3 regions of the Janthinobacterium sp. SUN033 genome follow, and region 2 is predicted to be linked to each of the others. Evidence: predicted binding sites of a transcription regulator. Region 2 holds the regulator's gene; each other region holds the start of a gene.

Region 1 (7,657 bases), on a different contig from region 2:
GCCATCGCCGACGGCATCGGCATCGCCCAGGGCGCCATCGCCACCCTGCAGGCAGGCGCCGACATCGTCCTCATCTCGCACCGCGAAGCGCAGCAGACGGCCGCCATCGACGCCGTCATCGCCGCCGTGGAGCGCGGTGACATCGCGATCTCCCGCATCGACGCGGCTTGTGCCCGCGTGGCTGAACTCAAGCGCAACCGCGCCGTGCGCGACTGGCGTACCCGCCCCGTCACGCCACCGGCGCTGATGCAGCCGGCCGCCATGGCCCTGTCGCAGCTGCTGCAAAAAGCCGCCTTGCGCGTGCAGGGCGACTACCGCCCGCTCGACGCCAGCCTGCCCGTGACCCTGCTGACGGTGGAAGTGCGCTCGCGCAGCGAAATCGACGAAGTGGCGCTGGGCCGCAACAAGGAAGCGCGCAGCTCGATGCTGCCGGCGCTGCTCGAAGCGGGCCTGGACGTGCGCGAGTACGCCTTGTCGGCCGAGGCGCTGGACGACGAAGTCAATGCAGCCATCGCCTTTGCGCAAGGCGCGCAGCAGATCGTGCTGCAAACGTATAACGCCATGTTCGTCGACGGCCAGCGCCGCCTCGTCGACGCCCTGCCGCAGGATAAACTGTGGCTGGTGGCGGGCCGCCTGCCGTATGACCTGGATCTGGCGCCGAATGCGCAAGGCCGCCTGGCCGCCTTCGGCTGCCGCCCGGCCGCGCTGGTGCCCGTGGTGGAAAAACTGGCGGGCAAGGCGTAAAGCCACGCCCCTCTCCTGCACATGCCGGGCCTTGCCCGGCATTTTTTATGCCGCGTCGCAATCGAAGCGCACGCCCGTCATCTGTTCGCTCAGCATCCATAGCCGGCGCGCCTGCCCGGGGTCGATGGCCCAGCGCCGCACGCCCGGCCCCATGCTGTCGTCCTCCACCAAGGGGGCGATATCGCCATCCTCGCAATACACGCCGCCAATGCCCTCAAGCTGCGCGCTGGTGGCACACCAGACGGTGGTGGCCGCTCCCTGCGCCACATTCTTGAAACCCGACTGCGGCGGCGGATTCACCTGGCCCGCATCGTCAAGCGCTCCCACCCTGCGCAAATCATCCTGGTCCAGGTGGCGCACCAGCGGCGTCAGGATGGCGCCCGGATGCAGCGAGTAGGCGCGCACGCCGTGTTCCGCACCACGTCGGTCCAGTTCCACGGCAAACAGCGCATTGGCGCTTTTCGACTGCGCATACGCGCGCCATTTGTCGTACGGCTGGCGCAGGAAATGCGGGTCATCCAGGTCGACGCCCGCCTGCCGGTGTCCCAGCGACGACACGCACACGACGCGCGCGCCCTGCGCCTGCCGCAAGGCGGGCCACAGGCGCGCCGTCAACTGGAAATGCCCCAGGTGATTCGTCGCGAACTGCGCCTCGTAGCCACGTGCATCGCGCAGCAAGGGCGTGGCCATGATGCCGGCGCCGTTCACCAGCAGGTGCAGGGGGCGGCCGGTGGCAAGGAAGGCGGCCGCGAATGCGTCGATCGATTGCGGATCGAGCAGGTCGAGCGCCGCGACCTCCACACCAGTCATGCCGGCCAGTGCCGCTTGCGCCTGATGCTGGTCGCGCGCCGGCACCAGCACCCTGGCGCCAGCGCCAGCCAGCACGCGCACCGTTTCCAGCCCCAGGCCCGACGCGCCGCCCGTGACGATGGCCTGCACGCCGGACAGGTCGCGGCCGGCCAGCACCTCGCTGGCGGTCGTGGCCGCGCCGAAGCCGGAATGAAGGGGAATTTGCCTGTGATCGCCGTATGTCATGTCTGCCTCTGCATGTGGGTGGCCAGCGCGGGATGGCTGGCGACATGCGTATTTTGCGCGAGCAGTTCTGGACGGTGAATGGCGTAAAATCCTCAATACTATCGCCATCGTCCAGAATTGCCGCCACCATGGATTTGCTCTCCGATGTACTCTCGCTGTTTGATACGCGCAGCTCCTACTTTGCCGGCCTGAAGGCGGGCGGTGCGTGGGCCATCGATTTTCCGCCGCCGGACGGCATCAAGTTCAACGCCGTAATCGAAGGCGTTTGCTGGCTGACGGTCGCGGGCATCGACGCTCCCGTGCAGCTGCAGACGGGCGACTGCTTCCTGCTGGCGCCGGGACGCGCGTTCACCCTGGCCAGCACGCCCGGCTTGCCGGCCGCGCCAGCGCTGGAAGTGTACCGGCACACGCAGCAGGGCGTGGCCCGCCACGGCGCGCCGCAGCACGATTTCTTCCTCATCGGCGGACGCTTCCTCTTTGGCGACGAAGCGGCCATCCTGCTCGACTGCCTGCCGCCGCTGCTGCACGTGCGCGGCGATACGGACCAGGCCAGCGTGCTGCACTGGGCCTTGCAACGGCTGGCGCAGGAACTGCAGGCGACGGCGCCCGGCGCGGCGCTGATGACGCGCCACCTGGGCCACATGATGCTGCTGCAAATGCTGCGCCAGTATCTTGAAGCGCAGGCCTCGCACCCGGTGGGCTGGCTGTTCGCGCTGGCCGATCCACGGCTGCGCGCCGCCATCGAGGCCATGCACGCGCAACCGGCGCGGCGCTGGACCTTGCAGCAGCTGGCCGCCGTCGCGGGGCAGTCGCGCTCCGCCTTTGCCTTGCACTTCAAGAAGCGGGTGGGCGTAACGCCGCTCGACTATCTGCTGCGCTGGCGCATGCGCCTGGCCACGCGGCGCCTGAAGGACGGCAGCGCACCCGTCACCTTGATCGCACAGGCGCTGGGCTACGATTCCGACAGCGCCTTCAGCCACGCCTTCAAGCGCGTCATGGCTTGCTCGCCGCGCCAGTACCGGCTGCGCCACGCGAACGCGCAGGCGTAAAAAAACCCGCGCTTGCGGGTTTTAATCATACAAGGTCAGCGCGCCGGCACGGGCGGCAAGGCCGCTACCGCCAGCAAGGCAAACGGTCCGAGAAACAGGCCGATACCGAACCACAGTCCCCCGTGGCGGCCGCGCCGGCTGGCCAGCAGCCAGGTGGCGACCGCAAACAAAAACATGAAGATCAACAGTATCGCCATTGCCACTCCTTGCCATACGGAAAGCCCAGTGTAGCCCACGGGCGCGCCCGTGGCTAGACGTACATCAGTCCTGGCGCTGCACCTGCATCAGGATCACGCGCTTGCTGCTGCCATCGGCTGGCGGCGTGCTTGACGGCGGCGGCGGGCTGTCGCACGAGCCGCAGGAACCGCAACCGCTGCCGCAGCCCGGCGCCACCTTGAAGAAGGTCGACATCTTCGCTTCATCGAGGCCGCAGCGCACGAGGCCCCGCACGATGGCGCGGCGCACGCCCGCCGGCAGGTACTTGGTTGAAAAATGCAACAGCGCGGCTGCGACGATCAGGGCAACGATGAGGGTTTGCCACATGGTTTTCTCCTAAGCGCCCAGCATCAGGGCGACACGGTACGTGATGAACGAGGCGGCATACGCCAGCGCGAACATGTAGCCGGCCATCAGCAGCGGATAGCGCCAGCCGCCCGTCTCACGCTTGACCACGGAGAGGGTCGACAGGCACTGCGGCGCAAACACATACCAGGCCAGCAAGGACAGCGCGGTCGCCAGCGACCACGAATGGGCGATCAGCGGCTCCAGGGTGGTGGCCAGCGCATCGCCCGTTTGCGACAGCGCATACACGGTACCCAGGGCGCCGACGGCCACTTCGCGCGCCGCCATGCCCGGCACCAGCGCGATGCAGATCTGCCAGTTGAAGCCGATGGGCGCGAAGATCACTTCCAGGCCGCGGCCCAGGATGCCGGCCAGGCTGTAGTAGATCGGCGGGTGGATGGCGTTATCCGGCGCGCCGGGGAAGGTGCTGAGGAACCACAGGATGATCATCAGGCTCAGGATGATGGTACCGACGCGCGTGAGGAAGATCTTCGCGCGCTCCCACAGGCTGACGGCCAGGTTGCGCAGGTGCGGCCAGTGATAGGCGGGCAATTCCAGCATCAGCGGCTGGTTGCCGCGCACGCCCATGCCGCGTTTCATGACCCAGGCCACGGCCATGGCCGAGATGATGCCGGCGAAGTACAGCACGAACAGCACCAGGCCTTGCAGGCTCAGATAGCCCCATACCTGGCGTTCCGGGATGAAGGCGGCGATGATCAGCGCATACACGGGCAGGCGCGCCGAACACGTCATCAGCGGCGCGATCATGATGGTGACCAGGCGGTCGCGCGGATTCTGGATGGTACGCGCCGCCATCACGCCGGGAATGGCGCAGGCAAAGCTCGACAGCAGCGGGATGAAGGCGCGGCCGGACAAGCCCACGCCGCCCATCAGGCGGTCCAGCAGGAAGGCGGCGCGCGGCAGGTAGCCGCAGTCTTCCAGGCTCAGGATAAAGAAGAACAGAATCAGGATCTGCGGCAGGAACACCAGCACGCTGCCGACGCCGCCGATGATGCCTTCCACCAGCAGGCTTTTCAGGTGACCGTCTGGCATGTTCGCCGTCAGTACGGCGCCCAGGTGGCCCACGCCATCGGTGATCATTTCCATCGGCGTGGCGGCCCAGGCAAACACGGCCTGGAAGATCAGGAACATCAGCACGGCCAGGATGATGGGGCCGAACACGGGGTGCAGCACCACGTCGTCGATCTTTTCCGTCAGGTTGCCCTTGTCGCTCGTGTCATTGCTGACGGCGGACAGGATGCGGCGCACTTCGCGCTGGGTTTCTTCGACGCTGACGGCATCGATGGCCGCCAGCGGTTTCGCTTCCACGGCCGGCAGCGGCAGCATGGCGTCGATGGCGTTCAGCAAGGCTTTTTCGCCATCGTGCTGCACCGCCACGGTTTCCACCACGGGCATGCCCAGTTCCTGCGACAGTTTCACCGTGTCGATCAGCATGCCGCGCTTGCGCGCCACGTCCGTCATGTTCAGGGCCAGCAGCATGGGCAGGCCCAGGCGCTTGACTTCCAGCACCAAGCGCAGATTCAGGCGCAGGTTGGTGGCGTCGACAACGCAGATGATGGCGTCCGGACGCGGGTCGCCGCGGCGCAAGCCGCCCACCACGTCGCGCGTGATGGCTTCATCGGGCGTGGTGGCCGACAGGCTGTAGGCGCCCGGCAGGTCGAGCAAGCGCACGGGCTTGCCGGCTGGCGAGGTGAAATGGCCTTCCTTGCGCTCGATGGTCACGCCGGCGTAGTTCGCCACTTTCTGGCGCGCGCCCGTCAAACGGTTGAACAGGGCGGTCTTGCCGCAGTTCGGATTGCCCAGCAAGGCAATTTGTGGCTGATGCGGCGGCTTGTGCACGCCTGCATCCACGATAGTTTCGACAGCACCCATGGTCATTCCGGTTGAAGCAGCGGTTGAATCGTAATCAGCGCCGCTTCGAAGCGGCGCAGTGCGAACGTGGCATTGCCGACCTTGATGGCCAGCGGATCGCCGCCGGGAATGCCGCGCTTGAGCATGCGGATTCGTTCGCCGGGAACGAATCCCAGCTCCATCAGGCGGCGGGCCAGGTCGACGCCGTCCTCCGTCTGTCCTGCCGTGTGGGGCGTGATATGCAACACCGTGCCGCTCTGGCCGACTGCCAGCGCATCGAGCGTCATCATGGGTGGAACTAGAGTCATGAGCAAATTCCGTTCAAATTAAGAACACCTGATACCGGCGACGGCGCAAGGCGCCTTGCACCGGTTCCAGGTTTGTGACGTAAAACGCAACTGTTGCGCATTACCGACAAGCGGCCATTCAATCCGTCCAGACGGCGACCGTCCGAGACAATACCAGCATTATAAACATGAATGCGAATAGTTTTTATTTAGCCCGGAGAGCCGCCCCCATCAAGGGCTGCGTCATTCGGAAACATGGCCTGTGAAGCTGCGGCGCCAGGCCGCCAACTGCCGCACACTTGATCAAAATCACTTGCATTGTCCCCCGCTTTGCGCGACAATGAAACGTAATGATAATGATTCTCATTAAAACACTAGCAACAATGCTTTCCAGCACTAGTGTCTGTTCATCCTCCAGCCAGAAGGTGTATCAATGATTGTATGTGTCTGCAACAACATATCTGATCGTGAAATCCGTCAAGCCGTCGATCTTGGCCTGTCCAGCATGGCCGAACTGCGCCGCGACCTGGGCGTGGCCACCTGCTGCGGCAAATGCCACACCTGCGCGCGGGAAGTGCTGAACGATCACCTGAACGCCACCGTGGCGCTGCAAGAAACCGTATTGATGCGAGCTGTACTGACAAACTAAAGAAAGCGATGAACGCCATGACGATGATGCCCCCGCCCGTAACGGTGCAGGCCGTGCAGCAATTTGCCGACTTCGACAAGAAGCGCAACAAATTCGCGCCGCTGATGGCCATCGTCGTCCTGCACATCGCCGGCTTTTACGCCATCCAGAGCGGCCTGCTGAGCCGTGTGGTCACGGCGGCCATGCCGACCATCACCACCATCAGCATCATCGCCCCGCCGGCGCCGCCCAAGCCGCCAGCGCCGTCCGTACCGAAAACCGTGGAATTGAGCGCCCCCGTGCCGCGCGCCGTGATCCCGCCGCTGCCGCTGATCGCCGTGGCGCCGAGCGAACCGACGATCACGCCGCCGCAGCCGACGCGCGCCGAAGCGGCACCGGTTGCCACCGCCGCGCCGACAGCGCCATCGACACCGTCGCCGACGCCACCGGCGCCGTCGACGCCGCGCACCGTCAGCAGCGTCGAATACATCAAGGCGCCGCAGCTGATCTACCCGAATCTGTCGCGCCGCCTGGGCGAGAGCGGCACCGTGGTGTTGCGCATCCTGATCAATGAAAAAGGTTTGCCCGAGCAAATCCTGATCCATAAATCGACCGGCTACGGCAACCTCGATGAAGCGGGCCGCCAGGCCGCCCAGCGCGCGCTGTTCAAGCCGATGATCGAAAACGGCAAGCCTGTGCCCGTGTACGTGTTAGTACCGCTGACCTTCCAACTGAGCTAGCCTTCCGGCGGCCCTTGCGCCGCTGCCAGCCCGCAAGCACCGCACCCTGTGCCCTGCTTGCTTTTTTGCGCCCTGTTTTCTGTACCAGTCAAGCAACTGCTTGTTTCAGTCTGCCAGCCTACATCCCCGGGCCAGGCAGACTTTTTTTTTTGCGCTACATCTCCGCCCACATCCTGAGCAGGTTGTGATAATGCCCCGTCAAACCCACCGTCGCCGGCGAATCGCCGTGTTCTCCGCGCACGCTCTGGATGTTTTGATCGAGCTCAAACAGCATGCTGCGCTTCCAGTCCTCGCGCACCATGCTTTGCGTCCACAGGAAGGAGCAGATGCGCTCGCCGCTGGTGACGGGCAGCACCTGATGCACGCTGCTCGACGGATACACGATCACGTCGCCGGCCGGCAATTTCACTTCATGCGTGCCATACGCGTCGACCACCACCAGCTCGCCGCCTTCGTACTCGTCCGGCTCGCTCAGGAACACGGTCGACGAGACGTCGGCGCGCATCGATTGCATGCCGTTTTTCGGCGTGCGGATGGCGCCGTCGATATGCAGGCCATAGTGCTCGCCGCCCGCATAGCTGTTGAAGAACGGCGGCAGGATGCGCAGCGGCAGCACGGCGGAAAAGAACAGGGGATTGGCCATCAGCGCGCGGCTGACGATCTCGCCCAGTTCCAGCGCCAGCGGCGAACCTTCCGCCAGCTGGCGGTTGCGCTTGACTTGCGCGCCTTGCGCCCCGACGC
Region 2 (7,657 bases):
TTCGGCGCCACCTTGATGGTGGCCGGCAGCATCCCTGGCAAGACGCAGACCCTGTCGGTGGCCGTGTTTGAAGCCGTGCAGGCGGGCCAGGACGAGGTGGCCAATACGCTGGTCCTGATTATTTCCCTGGTCTGCATCGTGGTGCTGCTGTCGGCGGGCCGCCTGGCGCCCGGACGCATCGCGCACAAATGATGCAGATGATGACGCCTATGCAACTCGACCTCGACCTCCGCGCCACCTTGCGCTCCGGCAAACGCCGCTTCGACCTGCAGGTGCAATGCACTTCCAGCAGCCAGCGCATCGCCATGTATGGCCCGTCCGGTGCCGGCAAGAGCATGACCCTGAAAGCCATTGCCGGCCTCTTCACGCCGGAGGCGGGCCATATCCGCCTGAACGGGCGCACCCTGTTCGATTCCGCCGCCGGCATCAATTTGCCGCCGCAGCAGCGCAATGTCGCCTATCTGTTCCAGGATTACGCGCTGTTCCCGCACCTGACGGTGCGCCAGAACGTGGGCTTTGGCCTGCGCCGCGGCTGGTTCAACCCGCGCGCGCGCGAAAAATTGCAGAAGGTCGAGCATTGGCTCGACGCCTTCCACCTGCAGGAACTGGCGCACCAGTTTCCCGACGAGTTGTCCGGCGGCCAGCGCCAAAGGGTGGCGCTGGCGAGGGCGCTCGTGGCCGAACCGGCCGCGCTGCTGCTCGATGAGCCGTTTGCCGCCCTCGATCCGGCCCTGCGTGTCAAAATGCGCCTGGAGTTGAGCCAGTGGCAGCAGCGCCTGGACGTGCCCATGATCCTGATCACACATGATCCGGAAGATGCGCGCATTCTGGGTGAACATGTGCTTTACTTGCGTGACGGACAAATTGACAGCATGGAAGAGACATTGGGTGAACGCATTGGATAAATCAGCGGCAGCGGAAATCGGCCTGCAAGGCTCGGTATGGATGACGGTGGGCGGAGAAAACCTGGGCGGCGCCGGCCGGGTGGAATTGCTGGGCGCCATCGCCGAATGCGGCTCCATCACGCAGGCGGCCAAGCTTGTGAAGATGAGCTACAAGGCGGCCTGGGACGCCATCGACGCGATGAACAACCTGGCCGGCGAACCGCTGGTCGAGCGCTTGACGGGCGGCAAGGGCGGCGGCGGCACGCGGCTGACGCCAAGGGGGCGCCAGCTGGTCGACAATTTCCGTATCATCGAGCGCGAGCATGCCCGCTACCTGCGCCAGCTGGGCAGCCAGGCGGAAGGCATCGCCGACGATCTTTTACTCATACGGAGAATGGCCATGAAAACCACGGCACGCAATCAATTCCTGGGCAAGGTGACCGAACTGAAACAGGGCGCCGTCAACGATGAAGTCACCCTGGAATTGCCCGGTGGCCAGCACATCGTGGCCATCGTCACGCAGGGCAGCAGCGCAAGCCTGGGCCTGGTGCCGGGCGCGGAAGCGTTTGCGCTGATCAAGGCGTCGTCCATCATCCTCGTGACGGACAGCCAGGGCGCGCGCTTTTCCGCGCGCAACCAGCTGGCCGGGGTCGTGACGCGCGTGCAGACGGGCGCCGTCAACACGGAAGTGGTGCTGGACTTGCCGCGCGGCGGCACGATTGCCGCCATCATCACCAACCAGAGCAGCACCGACCTGGGCATCGAGCTTGGCAGCAACGTGACGGCCATCTTCAAGGCGTCCAGCGTGATTCTGGGCGTGCCCGCCTGATTTAATCCTGCAGGCGCGACAACCAATCCGCCGCCGCCGCCAGCGCCTGTTCCAGTTCCTGCGCCGTGTGCGCCAGCAGCGCCGGCACCTCGTCCAGGCGGCCCGCATCGATGGCTTCCTCGGTGGCGAACGCGGCGCGGATCAGGCGTTTCGTGCCCAGGGTGCCGACGGAGCCGCGCACGCTGTGCAGGATGCGTGCCACGTCGCTGTGGCGGCCCGCCTGCAACGCCGTTTCGGCCTCGTGCACGGGCGTCATGCCCTTGTTCAGCGCGTCTTCCACCATGCGCCGCAGCACGCCGCGCCCCTTCGCATCGCGTCCCATCACGCGCATCAGCGGCGCCATGGAAAACACTTCTTCATCGGCGACGCGTGCCGGCTCGGCCGTCTGTACTTGCGGGCGCTTGGGCAGGTGGCGCAGGATGACTTCCATCATCTCTTCCACCACCACGGGCTTGGCGATGAAATCGCTGATGCCGGCCGTCATGCAGCGCTCGCGCTCGGACGCCAGCACGCCGGCCGTCATGGCGATCACGGGCAGGTGCAAGCGCAGTTCCGTGCGGATGATGTGGGTGGCGCTGAAACCGTCCATGACGGGCATCTGCATGTCCATCAGCACGATGTCGTAGCGCAGCGCTTCCGTGCGCAGCCGTTCCACGGCTTGCAAGCCGTCGCCCACCACGTCCAGGGTGGCGCCCATGTGTTCGAGGATGCCGCGCGCCACGGCCTGGTTCAGGTGGTTGTCTTCCACCAGCAGGAAATGCACGCCGGCCAGTTCCGTGCCCAGCGGCTGGTGCAGCATGCGCTGCTCGCCGCCGTCGTCCTTGGCGATCAGCGCCTGGTGCAGGGCGTCGAACAGGCTCGATCCCGTGATCGGCTTCATCAGCACGACATCGGCCTCGGCTGCGCTGGAGATTTCTTCCAGGTGGTTGCGGGCGAAGGCGTTGACCATCACGACGATGGGCTGGCGCTGGCCGCTGGCCGCCTGGCGGATGGCCTTGGCCGTGGCCAGGCCATCCATGACGGGCATGTGCCAGTCGGCCAGCACCACGTCGTACGGTTGCTGCTGCGCCAGGCGTTCGCGGTACAGTTCGATGGCGGCAAAACCGGAGTCCACTTCGTCGGCCAGCCAGCCCCACGCCTCGATCAGCTTGACGATCAGTTCGCGCGTGGTGCGGTTGTCGTCGGCCACCAGCAGGCGCAGCTGGCCCAGCGCCGGCGTGCGCCGCGTTTCGGCCGGCTGCGCCAGCATTTCGAAGGGCACGCTGAACCAGAAGCGGCTGCCCTTGCCTTCGCTGCTGGCGACGGCGATGTCGCCGCCCATCATGTGGATCAGCTGCTTGCTGATGGCCAGGCCCAGGCCCGTGCCGCCGAAGCGCCGCGTGATGCTCTGGTCGCCCTGGGAAAACGCGGCAAACAGCTGCTGTTGCTGCAGTTCCGTCATGCCGATGCCCGTGTCGCGCACTTCGAAGCGCAGCCAGGCGCGGCCGCTCTCGCTCTCGGCCAGGCTGACGGCCACCACCACTTCGCCGCTCTCCGTGAACTTGATGGCGTTGCCGGCCAGGTTGACGAGGATTTGCTGCAGGCGCTGGGCGTCGCCCACGAGGCGCCGCGGCACGTCGGGCTCGACGGCGATGGCCAGTTCCAGCTCCTTTTCGCCCGCATTCATCGTCATCGTCGTGGCCAGGGTATTCATGACTTCATCGAGGTCGAATTCGACGGGCGACAATTCCATGCGCCGCGCCTCGATCTTCGAATAGTCGAGCACGTCATTGAGGATGCCCAGCAGCGACTGGCCCGCCACTCTGACCATGGTCAGATACTTGCGCTGTTCCGTGTCGAGCTTGGTATTGCCCAGCAGATACACCATGCCCAGCACGGCATTGAGGGGCGTGCGGATTTCATGGCTCATGTTGGCCACGAAATCGCTCTTCGCGCGGTTGGCCGCCTCGGCCCGGTCGCGTTCCTGTTCCAGCTCCGCCGCGCGCGATTCGAGTTCCTGCTGCAGGCGGTCGCGTTCGCTCATCAGGCCGTTGAACGCTTCCGTCAGTTCGCCGATCTCGTCGCGCTGCTGCACCGGCACGGGCGTGAAGCGGCTGCCGCTGGTGCGCAGGGCCAGCAGGGTGTCGCGCAGGCGCACCAGCGGCGACAGCAGGCGCACGGTGACCCAGCCCAGAACAAAGGCGGCCAGCAGCGAGGCGAGGATGCTCCACAGCACCAATCGGTACAGCACGCCATCGAACGGTTCGAAGGCATCCTCGACGGGGAGCGAGGCGGCCAGCAGCCAGTTCACGGATTTCAGGCGCTTGAAGCTGTTAACGGCCGTGATGCCGCGGCTGTTGGTGCTGACCATGCTGCCTTCGCCATCTTCCTTCAGCAGCCGGGTCGTCGTCAGGTTGGCGTTCGGCTTGCGCGGTTGCAGCAAGCGGCTGGTATCGGGGTGCAGCACGTAGCGCGGCACGGCGCCGCGCGTGAGAATGAAGTAATAGCCGTTCTTGCCGATCTTTTCCGAGCGCAGGCGGCCCAGCAGGTTGTCCTTGTACAGGCGCAGCACGCCGATCACCACGCCGGCCACCTGGCCATCGGCGGCCAGCACGGGCGCCACCATCTGCACGATGGGCATGCCGCTCGACTTGCCCAGCATCGGTTCGGTGATCATGGGCTGGCGCGTGCGCAGGACGGTCTGGAAATACTCGCGCTCGGCGACGTTGATGCCGGCGCGCCCCGCTACCTCCGGCATGTCGGCCACGACGGCGCCATGCGCGTCGAGCACCAGCACGTCATCGAACAGCACCAGCATCGAGCGGCGCGAATAGTATTCGCGCAATTGGGCGGGCCGGGCGATCAATTCCGGCGGCTGCTGCCTGGCCGTCAGGGTGACGATCTGCAGCAGCATGCCCAGCTTGTCGTCGAGCTCGGCAGCGGTGCGGGTGATCAGGGACGATTGCTGGCTCAGCAGTACTCGGGTGAAGTCGTCGCGCATGTGCTGCACCTGGATCATGGTGACCAGCGCGATCATGGCGATCGAGGTCAGGCTGGTGGCCAGCGCGACTTTTGCTTTAATGCCGAGAGGCTTCATGATTTCCTTTTCAGTACCGGGCGGCACAGGCGGCAGATAATGCTGTCAGGAATTTTCCTATCAATGCCCCAGCTTGGCAAGCGCCGCCGCGCAAATTGCCCGTCCCGGATGGGCTTTTGACGATGTTGCCATATAATTAAAGGCTGGACGTCGTTTATTCGCCGAATTTACGGTGAAATTGGCATACGGCAACCCTGTATGCGGCTGTATGCAGTAAACTTGTTGTTGCATTTTCTAAAAGGTACCGACATGACTGAAGCGCTACTCACTCCAACCTTGCCCACCGTGAACGTGGAGGCGTTGCGTGCGCGATGCTCGACCTGCAGCATGCATCAATTGTGCCTGCCGATGGGCCTCGATGTGGGCGATATGGACAGGCTGGATCAGATCATCGGCCGCCGCCGCAAGATCGTGCGCGGCGCCTCGCTGTTCCGTATCGGCGACTCGTTCCAGAACCTGTATGCGATCCGCCTGGGGCATTTCAAGACGTACCAGATCAATCCGGGCGGCGAAGAGCAGGTGACGGGCTTCCAGATGGCGGGTGAACTGCTGGGCATGGACGCCATCAGCGCCGACCGCCACCACTGTAATGCGGTGGCTCTGGAAGACAGCGAAGTGTGTGAAATCCCGTTTTCCAGCCTGGAACAATTGCTGGGCAATATGCCGACCCTGCTGCGCCATTTCCACCGCATGATGAGCCAGGAAATCACGCGCGAGCAAAGCGTCATGCTGTTGCTGGGCAATATGCAGGCGACGCAGCGCTTTGCCGCCTTCATCGTCAACCTGGCGTCGCGCTATGAAGCGCGCGGCTATTCGGGCAGCAATTTCCAGCTGCGCATGTCGCGCGAGGAAATCGGCAACTACCTGGGCCTGACCATCGAGAGCGTCAGCCGCCTGCTGTCGAAGTTCAAGAAGGAAGGCTGGCTGCGCGTCTCCAATCGGGAAATTGAAATCCTGCAGCCGGCCAAGTTAAAAGCCATTACGGCCGGCACGGACGTCTGCAAGTAAGACTTACAGTTCCTCGTCCGCATGCAGCGCGATGCTGCGCTGCAGGGGCCAGGTCCAGATGCCGGACAGGCGCCACTCGCGTTTGTCGTTTTCCACCAGCACTTGCCAGCGGCTGCGCTCGAGCATCGGCAGCGCCACGGAAAAATTGCCGGCTGCGTCGGGCTGCACCAGCACCTTGATATCCTTTTCCGGCAGGGTCGCATGCGCCAGGTGCAGCTGCAAAGGCGCCTGATAGGCCTTGCCGAAGCTGTGCACGGAACCGGTCAGGCGTGCTTGCGCCACGTCATACGACAGGCGCGTATCCATCGCCAGGTCGCTGGCGATCGTGTCGCGCTTCAAATCCTGGTTGATCGCCTTGCCCTGCTTGTAATAATCGCCCACCACCAGCGCATCGGGCTGCGTAAACGCGATATAGCCCATGAAGCTGCCGACGACCACGGACAGGCCGGGGCCGATCATCAGCAGCCATGGCCAGCGATGCTTGTACCACGGTGCAACGGGTGCTTGCAGTTTCAGACTGTCGGACATGGTATTTCTCCTGTGTAAACGGCCAATCCCCGTGCGGGGACCGGCCTTCCTGCAACTTCGTGGCGGCGGCGAGGGCACCCGGTCCCCGTCCGCCTTTCCTTGTTAACGTGGCACGATGAATACCGCGCTTTCACGCACATGCAGCGATGGGTCGTCCAGCGATTGCAATTCGATCGCAATCTTGTTCGAGCCCTTCTCTCCCACGCCGTGCGGCACGCGCAGGCGGATGGGCCAACCCAGCGTTTCCGTCGGCTGCAAGGTCACTTCTTCGCGCGTCAGCAAGGTCAGGCCCGGCAAGCCGGAAGCGCTGATTTTGAAATGCTGGCTTTGCTCCGACGTGTTCATGATCTGCAGGCGGTAGACGTTTTCGATCATGCCGTCTTCCACTTCGCGTCCCATGGAACCGCGGTCGCGGATCACGTCCATTTTCAGGGGCGTGCGCAGGGCCAGCGAAGTACACACGGCGATGATGATCAGGGCCAGGATGGAAGTGTAGATCAAGACGCGCGGGCGCATGGCGCGCTGGCGTATCTGCTTCGAATTGAAGTTGTTTTCCATCGCATGGTCGGTACTGTAGCGTACCAGTCCCCGTGGCCGGTCGACCTTGTCCATCACGCTGTTGCAGGCATCGACGCAAGCGGCGCAACCGATGCATTCATACTGCAGGCCGTTACGGATATCGATACCGGTCGGACACACCTGCACGCACAGGGTACAGTCGATGCAATCGCCCAGCTTGTCGTTGTTGCCGGCCTTCTTGCTCATGGCGCCACGTGGTTCACCGCGCTTGGCATCGTAGGTGATGATCAAAGTGTCCTGGTCGAACATGGCGCTCTGGAAGCGCGCGTAGGGGCACATGTATTTGCACACCTGCTCGCGCAGCCAGCCCGCGTTGCCGTAGGTTGCCAGACTGTAGAACAAGACCCAGAACCATTCCCAGGGACCGAAGTTCAGCGTGGTCACCGACTGCGCCAGTTCCTTGATCGGCGTGAAGTAGCCGACAAAGGTAAAGCCCGTCCACAGGGCGATGGCGCCCCATACCAGGTGCTTGGCCGTCTTCTTGAACGCCTTGCGCACGGAGGGGCCCTGCTTGTCGAGGGCCATGCGCGCACTGCGCGTGCCCTCGATGCGGCGTTCGACCCACAGGAAAATTTCCGTGTATACCGTTTGCGGGCAAGAGAACCCGCACCACACCCGCCCGGCAATGGCCGTGACGAGGAACAACAAATACGCACAGATGATCAGCAGGGCCGCCAGATAGATGAAATCCTGGGGCCACAGCACGACGCCGAAAATGTAGAACTTGCGCGTGGTCAAATCGAACAGCAGGGC
Region 3 (7,657 bases), on a different contig from region 2:
ACGTTGACGAACAGCGACTCGTCATTGACGACGAACGGTTCCAGGCCCGCCAGGCGCAAGTCGTGCGATGGGGCCGGCACGGTGCGCGGGGTATTTTTTGACAGCAACTCGCCGATGGCGGCGATGTGCTCGGGCGTGGTGCCGCAGCAGCCGCCCGCCATGTTCAGGAAGCCCGCGTCGGCAAATTCGCGCAGCAGGGCCGACGTGTCGGCTGGCAACTCGTCGAAACCCGTGTCGCTCATGGGGTTGGGCAAGCCCGCGTTCGGGTAGATGCAGACGAAGGTGTCGGCGATCTTGGCCAGCTCTTCCGCGTACGGGCGCATCAGGGCGGCGCCCAGCGCGCAGTTCAGGCCGATGGTCAGCGGTTTCGCGTGGCGCACGGAATTCCAGAAGGCGGGCACGGTCTGGCCCGACAAGATGCGGCCCGATGCGTCCGTGACGGTGCCCGAAATCATCAGCGGCAGGCGCACGACATCCGGGTTTTGCTCGTAGAACAGGTCGATGGCGAACAGGGCCGCCTTGCAGTTCAAGGTATCGAAGATGGTTTCCACCAGCAACACGTCGGCGCCGCCTTCCACCAGGCCCTGCGTCTGCTGCAGGTAGGCGGCCACCAGTTGGTCGAAGGTGACGTTGCGCGCGGCAGGGTCGTTCACGTCCGGCGAGATCGACGCCGTCTTCGGCGTGGGCCCGAGGGCGCCGGCGACGAAGCGCGGCTTGTCCGGCGTGGAATATTTATCGCAGGCGGCGCGCGCCAGCTTGGCCGCCTGGACGTTCATTTCATAGGCCAGGTGGGCCATGTGGTAATCGTCTTGCGCGATCGTCGTGGCGCCGAAGGTATTCGTTTCGATCAGGTCGGCGCCGGCCGCCAGGTAGCGCTCGTGGATTTCCTGGATGATGTGCGGCTGCGTCAGGGTCAGCAACTCATTATTGCCCTTGACGAACAGTTCGCGCGCGCCACTGTCGGCCGGCGCGGCGAAATCGATGAAGCGGCCGGCGGGGCCGCCGCGGTACGCTTCTTCGTCGAGCTTGTATTGCTGGATGATCGTGCCCATGGCGCCGTCGAGAATCATGATCCGCTGCGCCAGAATGGCGCGCAAGGTGGCTTCGGTCGGGGACATGGCGGGGATCACGGTATCGTTCATTTCATGCTTTCAATAGGCAAACGGGCGGCGGCGCGGCGACAAGACGTTACGAGGCGGATGCGGGTCAGCAGGATCAGCTGACGGAGAGTTGCCGGCCGGGTAGGGCAGGCAGAAGGTGGCAATCGCCTGATTTCACCGGGTCTAAAATTATACGGCATCAGGCTGCTTTGGTTTTAAGCAAAAGCGGCCGTTCGCCCCACGGCAGGCCTTCTTGCAACACATCGCCTGCCGCCACGCCTGCTTCTGAAAATTACATTCCTGAAAATCTTACTCAAAACGTTAATTATTCCAGCAAAGTTGGCAGAACGATATGGCGTCTAGGCTGTGGAAAAATTTCCACATTATTTGCGCCGCATCAGCATATTTTTAATGAGTTGAATGGCAATAGCTGCAAAGGAAAGTAATTTTGATTTTAGCCAATACAGAGTGAGGGGAATAATGCCCAGAGTAAAGTTTGCCAAGCAGATATTTTAATTATTATCAAAACCAATTGAATCAAAAGCATTAATAGTTGTCTTTGGGAATCGAACTAAACCATAATATTGGTTCTTCGAAATTAAATTCTCACCAAAAGTCACCAATATGTCACATTTATCTCGTGTCCTTCCCGGCATCGCGCTGCATCAACATGGTTGCCAGCCATGAAAAACCATCTGCTTGTCGCATTGTTTGTCATGCTGGGCCTGTCCGCCTGCGGCGGTGGTGGCGGTGGGGGCGGCGACACGGTGGTGGCGACCACGTCGGGTACGCCCGTGCTGCTGCCTGCCGTGACGGCCGTTTCGGCGGCGAATGTCGCCGTCGGTGGCAGTCTGGTGCTTACGGGCACGAATCTGAGCCGCGTGACGGCTTTCCAGGTGGGCGGCGTGACCGTTGCCACCAGCGCCGCCAGCGACACCAGCATCACCCTGACCATGCCGGGCGTGCCCGTATCGGGCGCCTTGAGCCTCGTCAGCGCCAGCGGCACGGCGGCCACCAGCTATAACGTCAATGTGTACCTGCCCTTGAGCGTGGGCAGCGTCGCACCGGCGACGGGCGGCGTCGGTTCCAGCGTGACGATCACGGGCGGCGGCATGGGCGCCGTGACGGCGGTGCAGTTTGGCAATGGTGCTGCGGCAACGCCGCAAAGCCAGACGGCCGGCAGCGTGACGGTGCTGGTGCCTGCGGGCGCGGCGACAGGCGCGCTGACGGTGCGCGGTCCCTACAACGATGTGCTCAGCGGCGACACGTACACGGTGCTGGCCAGCGTGACAGTGACGTCGATCACCTCGGCCGTCAATAACGGAAGCTTGTCCGTGACGGTGCAGGGCAGCAATCTCGACCAGGTCACTTCGGCGTCGGTGGGCAATACGCCGGCCGTCATCGTCAGCGCCACTGCCAGCCAGCTGCTGCTGTCCGCGCCGGCCGCGGCAACGGGCAACGTGATGCTGGCGGCTGCGTCGCGCATCGCCGTGAATGCGGGCACGGTGTCGGCCTTTACCCTGGGCAGCATTGATTTCGCGCAAGTACTGAATTTGAATGCCAGCAATACGGCCTTGCGCTTGACGCGCGGCAAGCCGGCCGCCGTGCGCGTGTCCGTGCTGGCCGGGCAGGCGGGCCAGTCCAGCCCGGCGGTCACCTTGAATGCGACCGCCGCCAATGGCAGCAACCTGGGCAGCATCGCGATGACGGGGCCGGCGCTCTTGCCGACGACGAAGAACGATGACAGTTTCAACGGCAATTTCAGTGCCGTCCTGCCTGCAGGCTGGATCTTGCCCGGCGTGCGCGTGCGCGTGACGGCCGTCGGCAATGACGGCGTGCAAGTGAGCCAGGAAGCGGCGCCCGTGGTGGCCAGCCTGGCCAAGATCCGTCTGGTGCTCGTGCCCTTGAGCACCGATGATGGCGTGGCGCAACTGCCTGATGCCGAGGTGATCCGCGCCGCGCTGCTGCGCGTGTATCCGTATGCGACGGAAAATATCAGCATCACGACGCGCGCCGCACTGAGCCTGCCAGGCAGCAGCACGGCCGACAGCTGGTGGAGCGATGCCCTGGGCAAGCTGGAAAACCGGCGCGCGCTGGAAGACAGCGGCGCCTACTATTATGGTTTCGTGCCGAAGATGTCCGTCACCAACGCCGCCGGCCTGGCCTACATCAACCAGCGCAGCAGCGGCAACGACTTTACGTCGGCCATCGGCCTCGATGCCCAGTCCAATAGCATCGCGGCGGTCGACCCATTCTCCAATCAATGGCCTCTGTGGCTGACTACGCTCGTGCATGAGCTGGGCCACAACCACTCGCTGCAGCACGTTCCCTGCGGCGGTCCGGCTGGCGCTGCTGTCGACTACCCATATGCGAATGGCAATCTGGGCCCGCAACCGCTGTACAACAGCAACTATGCAGGCAGCATCGGCCAGCTGAGCAAGGCAGTCTATGGCAACACGCCGATGAAGGACGTGATGAGCTATTGCAGCGGCGCCTGGTTCTCCGACTACAGCTATGCGCGGGTGCAGCAATTCCTGGAAAAACGCAGCACGCAGATTACGGGCAGCAATGTGCTGGCCGCCAGCATGGCCGTGGCCCAGAACGGCTACCTGACCATTTCCGGCCGCATCACGCCTGGCGGCGTGGCCCTGCGCCCGGCTGTTGCCTCGTCGGCGCGCATCGGCACCGCTGCCAGCGGCAGCGGCCATGCTTATACCTTGCGCGTGTTGACGGCGTCCGGACAGACTATCGACTTGCCCTTCGATGGCGTCTCCGTGGCCGACCATGGCGGCAACGCCATGAGCCACTTCCGCGTCAGCTTCGCCAATCCGGGCGAAATCAGCGATGTGCAAGTGTTGGCAAATGGCAAGGCTTTAGCCAAGCTGGAACGCCCGGCGCGCCGCAGCAAGGCCGCCGCCAACGATGCCACGTTTGATGCGGCGCAAAGCGGTGGCCAGCTGGCGCTGGTCTGGAATGCCGAGGCGGAACCGTATGCCGCAGTCATGCACGTGGCTGCCGATGGCCGCAAGACGGTGGTCGCCAGTGACTTGACGGGTGGCAAAGCCAATGTCGACGTGAGCGCCTTGCCGGCCGGCGGCCGTTTCGAGGTCAGCCTGTCGTCGTCCGTGGGCGCACGCCTGATGAAGGTGCAGCGCCGCTAAGCTAGCGGGGCGGATGCAAAAAAGGCTTGCCGCGGCAAGCCTTTTTTTATGGCCATCGGGATGATGGCGCGGTGCAATCCGGTGAAGTCAGGCGAAGCGCTTGCCTTCGAGGGGGAAGCCCTTGATGAATTCGGCCGCAGGCAGGCGCTTGCCGCCCGGTTTTTGCAGTTCCGTCAGGCGCAGCGAGCCATTGCCGCAGGCCACGACGATGCCGTGCTGGGCGTCGGCCGCCAGCACCTGGCCCGGCGCTTCCTTGCTGTCCGCTTCGAGCACGTCGGCGGCCCAGATCTTGATGATGGTGCCATCGACCTGGCCGCAGGCGCCGGGAAACGGATTGAAGGCGCGGATTTTCAGGCCCAGTTCCAGCGCCGGCAGGCTGAAATCGAGCGCCGCTTCTTCCTTGGCGATTTTTGCCGCATAGGTGACGCCCGCTTCCGGCTGGGGCACGGCTTCCAGCGCTTGCAGCTGCATCTTGCGCAGGGTCTCGACGATCATCTTGCCGCCCAGGGTGGCCAGCTTGTCGTGCAGGCTTGCCGTGGAATCGCCCGCTTCGATGGGCGTGCGCTCGATGGCCAGCATGGGGCCCGTATCGAGGCCTTCTTCCATCTGCATGATGGTCACGCCCGTTTCATCGTCGCCGGCTTCGATGGCGCGGTGGATGGGCGCGGCGCCGCGCCAGCGCGGCAGCAGGGAACCGTGGATATTGATGCAGGGTTTGATGTCGAGGGTGCTGCGCGGCAAGATCAAGCCGTAGGCCGCCACCACCATCACATCGTAGTCGGTGGCCAGCAGGCGCTCGTGCGCTGCTTTTGCCTCGGCGGCGCGCTGCGGGTCCTTGCTGTCCATGCGCAGCGACAAGGGCTGCAGCACCTCGATGCCGTGCTGCAGTGCATATTGCTTGACGGCCGAGGCGTGCAATTGCATGCCGCGTCCGGCAGGGCGGTCGGGCTGGGTCAGCACCAGCGGAATCTCGAATCCCGCTTCGTGCAAGTCTTTCAGGGCCGTGGCGGCAAATTCAGGCGTGCCTGCGAAGATCACTTTCATATGGTTCCTTGACGTGAGGTGCGCAGGCCCGCGCCGAAGGCGCCAGGCTGGCAGGGTGTTACGGTCAGTCTATCAGCAGTACTGCAAAAGCGGCTTAGAAACGGCGGTTCTGTGCGCGCAGGCTCGCTTCGCGTTCGAGACCACGGATTTCCTTGATCATCTTGGTCTTGATGCGGTTGCGCTTGAGCGGCGACAGGTATTCGACGAATACCTTGCCCAGCAAGTGATCCATCTCATGCTGGATGCAGACGGCCAGCAAGCCATCGGCTTCCAGTTCGAACTGCTTGCCGTGGCGGTCCAGGGCGCGCACCTTGATGCGGGCCGGACGCTCGACGCCGTCGTAGACGCCAGGCACGGACAAACAGCCTTCGTCGTAGACCTGCTTTTCCTCGCTGGCCCAGGTGATTTCCGGGTTGATGAACACTTGCAGCTGGTTTTTTTCTTCGGTGATGTCGATCACCATCATCTGGATATGCTCGTCCACTTGCGACGCGGCCAGGCCGACGCCCGGGGCGTCGTACATGGTTTCAGCCATGTCGTCGATCAGGGTTTGCAGGCGCGCGTCAAATTCGGTGACGGGCTTGGCGATCGTGTGCAGGCGAGGATCGGGGTAACGCAGGATATTTAATATGGACATACGGATTCGACTGGTTAAGGTGGGCGCCGGTGCGCCGGATTATTCATGCCTGGGCCATGCGAACGATGGCAGGGCTATTTTCTGTTGGGTACGCCATGCTTGGGCGCGTATGGCACAACGGCGCGGCAGATGCGTTTGCCAGTGCGCTAATCGTTTGCTGCAAAGGGAAATTTTATCACAGACGCCCATGCTCCTGTGGATGGGAGGCCGTTTTGCACGCGCCTTGCACGCATCCTTGCGCGCGTCGGTATCGCGTGCGCGCCATGGCGCTAGCATGGGAGGGCACAGCACACAGCGAGGTGGTCATGCATGCACTTGCAACGACGGCAGACACGGCCACGGAATTGGCGGGCTGGCTGCGCCTGCAGCATCTGCCCGGCGTGGGGCCGGTGGCGGCGCGCGCCTTGCTGGCCCGCTTCGGCTTGCCGCCGGAGATCTTCGCCATGCCCTTCGAGGCCTTGCGCGAAGCGGTGCCGGCCAGCGTGGCGCGCGCCATCGTGCAGCCGCCCAAGCCCGTGACCAACAGCCAGCTGGAACTCACCCTGCAGTGGCTGCAGCGGCCCGGCAACGCCGTGCTGACCCTGGCCGATGCCGCGTATCCGCCCCTGCTGCTGGAAATCGCCGATCCGCCGCTGTTGTTATATGTACGGGGGCGGGCGGAATTGCTGTCGCGTCCCGGCGTGGCCATCATCGGCAGCCGCAATGCCAGCGCGCAAGGCATGCAGAATGCGGCCGCTTTCGCGCAAGCGCTGAGCATGGCGGGCCTGACCATCATTTCCGGGCTGGCGCTGGGCATCGATACGCACGCGCACGAGGGCGGCTTGCGCGGCGCGGGTGGCACGGTGGCCGTGATCGGCACGGGCGCCGATCTGGTGTATCCGCGACGTAACCTTGATCTAGCGCAAAGAATTGCCGAACAGGGTTGCATCGTCAGCGAGTACGCGCTGGGCTTGCCCGCCATGCCAGCTAACTTTCCGCGCCGCAACCGCCTGATCAGCGGCCTGGCGCGCGGCGTGCTGGTGATCGAGGCGGCCGCGCAATCGGGTTCATTGATCACGGCGCGCCTGGCCGGCGAGCAGGGGCGCGATGTATATGCCTTGCCCGGTTCCATCCATGCGACCCTGGCCAAGGGCTGCCATGCATTGATCAAGCAGGGCGCCAAGCTGGTCGAGTCGGCCGATGACGTGCTGCAAGAGTTGCAATGGCTGGGCGGCGTGCCCCAGGTGCCGCCAGCGGTGGAAGACGAAGCGCCGCTGCTGGCCGCGCTGGGCCACGATCCCCTCGATGCCGATACCCTGGCCGCGCGCAGCGGCCTGGCCATGGGCGTGCTGATGGGGGAATTGCTGGCGCTGGAGCTGGCAGGCCGGGTGGAACGCTTGCCGGGAGGACTGTTTCAACGCTGTAAATGACAGCTTGTCACTTGTGTGGCGGCCTTGCCGCACGGGGGCGCTTTGTCGGCGCGCACCCTTGTGTCGCAGCGAACTTAGCTGATAGAGTAGAGCCATGTTCGATATCCTGGTGTACCTCTACGAGACTTACTATCGCCCCGATGCCTGCCCCGAGCCGGCAGTCCTGGCGCGCAAACTGTCGGCCGTCGGTTTCGACGACGTGGAGATTTCCGAAGCGCTCGTCTGGCTGACGGACTTGAACGCCATGGCCGGCGTCGAACAAACCCTGACGGCCAGCTCCACGGGCACGCGCTTCTATGTGCAGCA

What was found. Region 2 encodes FNR, which switches genes on or off when oxygen is low (the NO sensors DNR and NnrR bind a similar motif). Its sites were predicted from a motif close to TTGATNNNNATCAA; they were not measured.
Region 1: the regulator FNR is predicted to act here: its motif matches at 5,848-5,861, upstream of OX460_RS28080 (FeoA family protein).
Region 3: the regulator FNR is predicted to act here: its motif matches at 1,549-1,562, upstream of OX460_RS26490 (IPT/TIG domain-containing protein).

The regions. Positions count from the first base shown of each region.
Region 1 covers NZ_JAPQNV010000009.1:75,940-83,596, reverse strand. The annotation lists gene nagZ (beta-N-acetylhexosaminidase) at 1-744, shown strand, start outside; gene OX460_RS28105 (oxidoreductase) at 790-1,779, opposite strand; gene OX460_RS28100 (AraC family transcriptional regulator) at 1,908-2,828, shown strand; gene OX460_RS28095 (hypothetical protein) at 2,864-3,025, opposite strand; gene OX460_RS28090 (hypothetical protein) at 3,090-3,371, opposite strand; gene OX460_RS28085 (ferrous iron transporter B) at 3,381-5,282, opposite strand; gene OX460_RS28080 (FeoA family protein) at 5,285-5,569, opposite strand; gene OX460_RS28075 ((2Fe-2S)-binding protein) at 5,982-6,197, shown strand; gene OX460_RS28070 (energy transducer TonB) at 6,215-6,916, shown strand; gene OX460_RS28065 (Fe2+-dependent dioxygenase) at 7,071-7,657, opposite strand, start outside.
Region 2 covers NZ_JAPQNV010000004.1:727,156-734,812, forward strand. The annotation lists gene modB (molybdate ABC transporter permease subunit) at 1-192, shown strand, start outside; gene OX460_RS20390 (ATP-binding cassette domain-containing protein) at 201-905, shown strand; gene OX460_RS20395 (TOBE domain-containing protein) at 946-1,713, shown strand; gene OX460_RS20400 (response regulator) at 1,715-4,789, opposite strand; gene fnr (fumarate/nitrate reduction transcriptional regulator Fnr) at 5,039-5,797, shown strand; gene OX460_RS20410 (FixH family protein) at 5,801-6,325, opposite strand; gene ccoG (cytochrome c oxidase accessory protein CcoG) at 6,428-7,657, opposite strand, start outside.
Region 3 covers NZ_JAPQNV010000007.1:206,291-213,947, reverse strand. The annotation lists gene metH (methionine synthase) at 1-1,142, opposite strand, end outside; gene OX460_RS26490 (IPT/TIG domain-containing protein) at 1,784-4,261, shown strand; gene fmt (methionyl-tRNA formyltransferase) at 4,349-5,305, opposite strand; gene def (peptide deformylase) at 5,400-5,942, opposite strand; gene dprA (DNA-processing protein DprA) at 6,248-7,351, shown strand; gene OX460_RS26470 (DUF494 domain-containing protein) at 7,446-7,657, shown strand, end outside.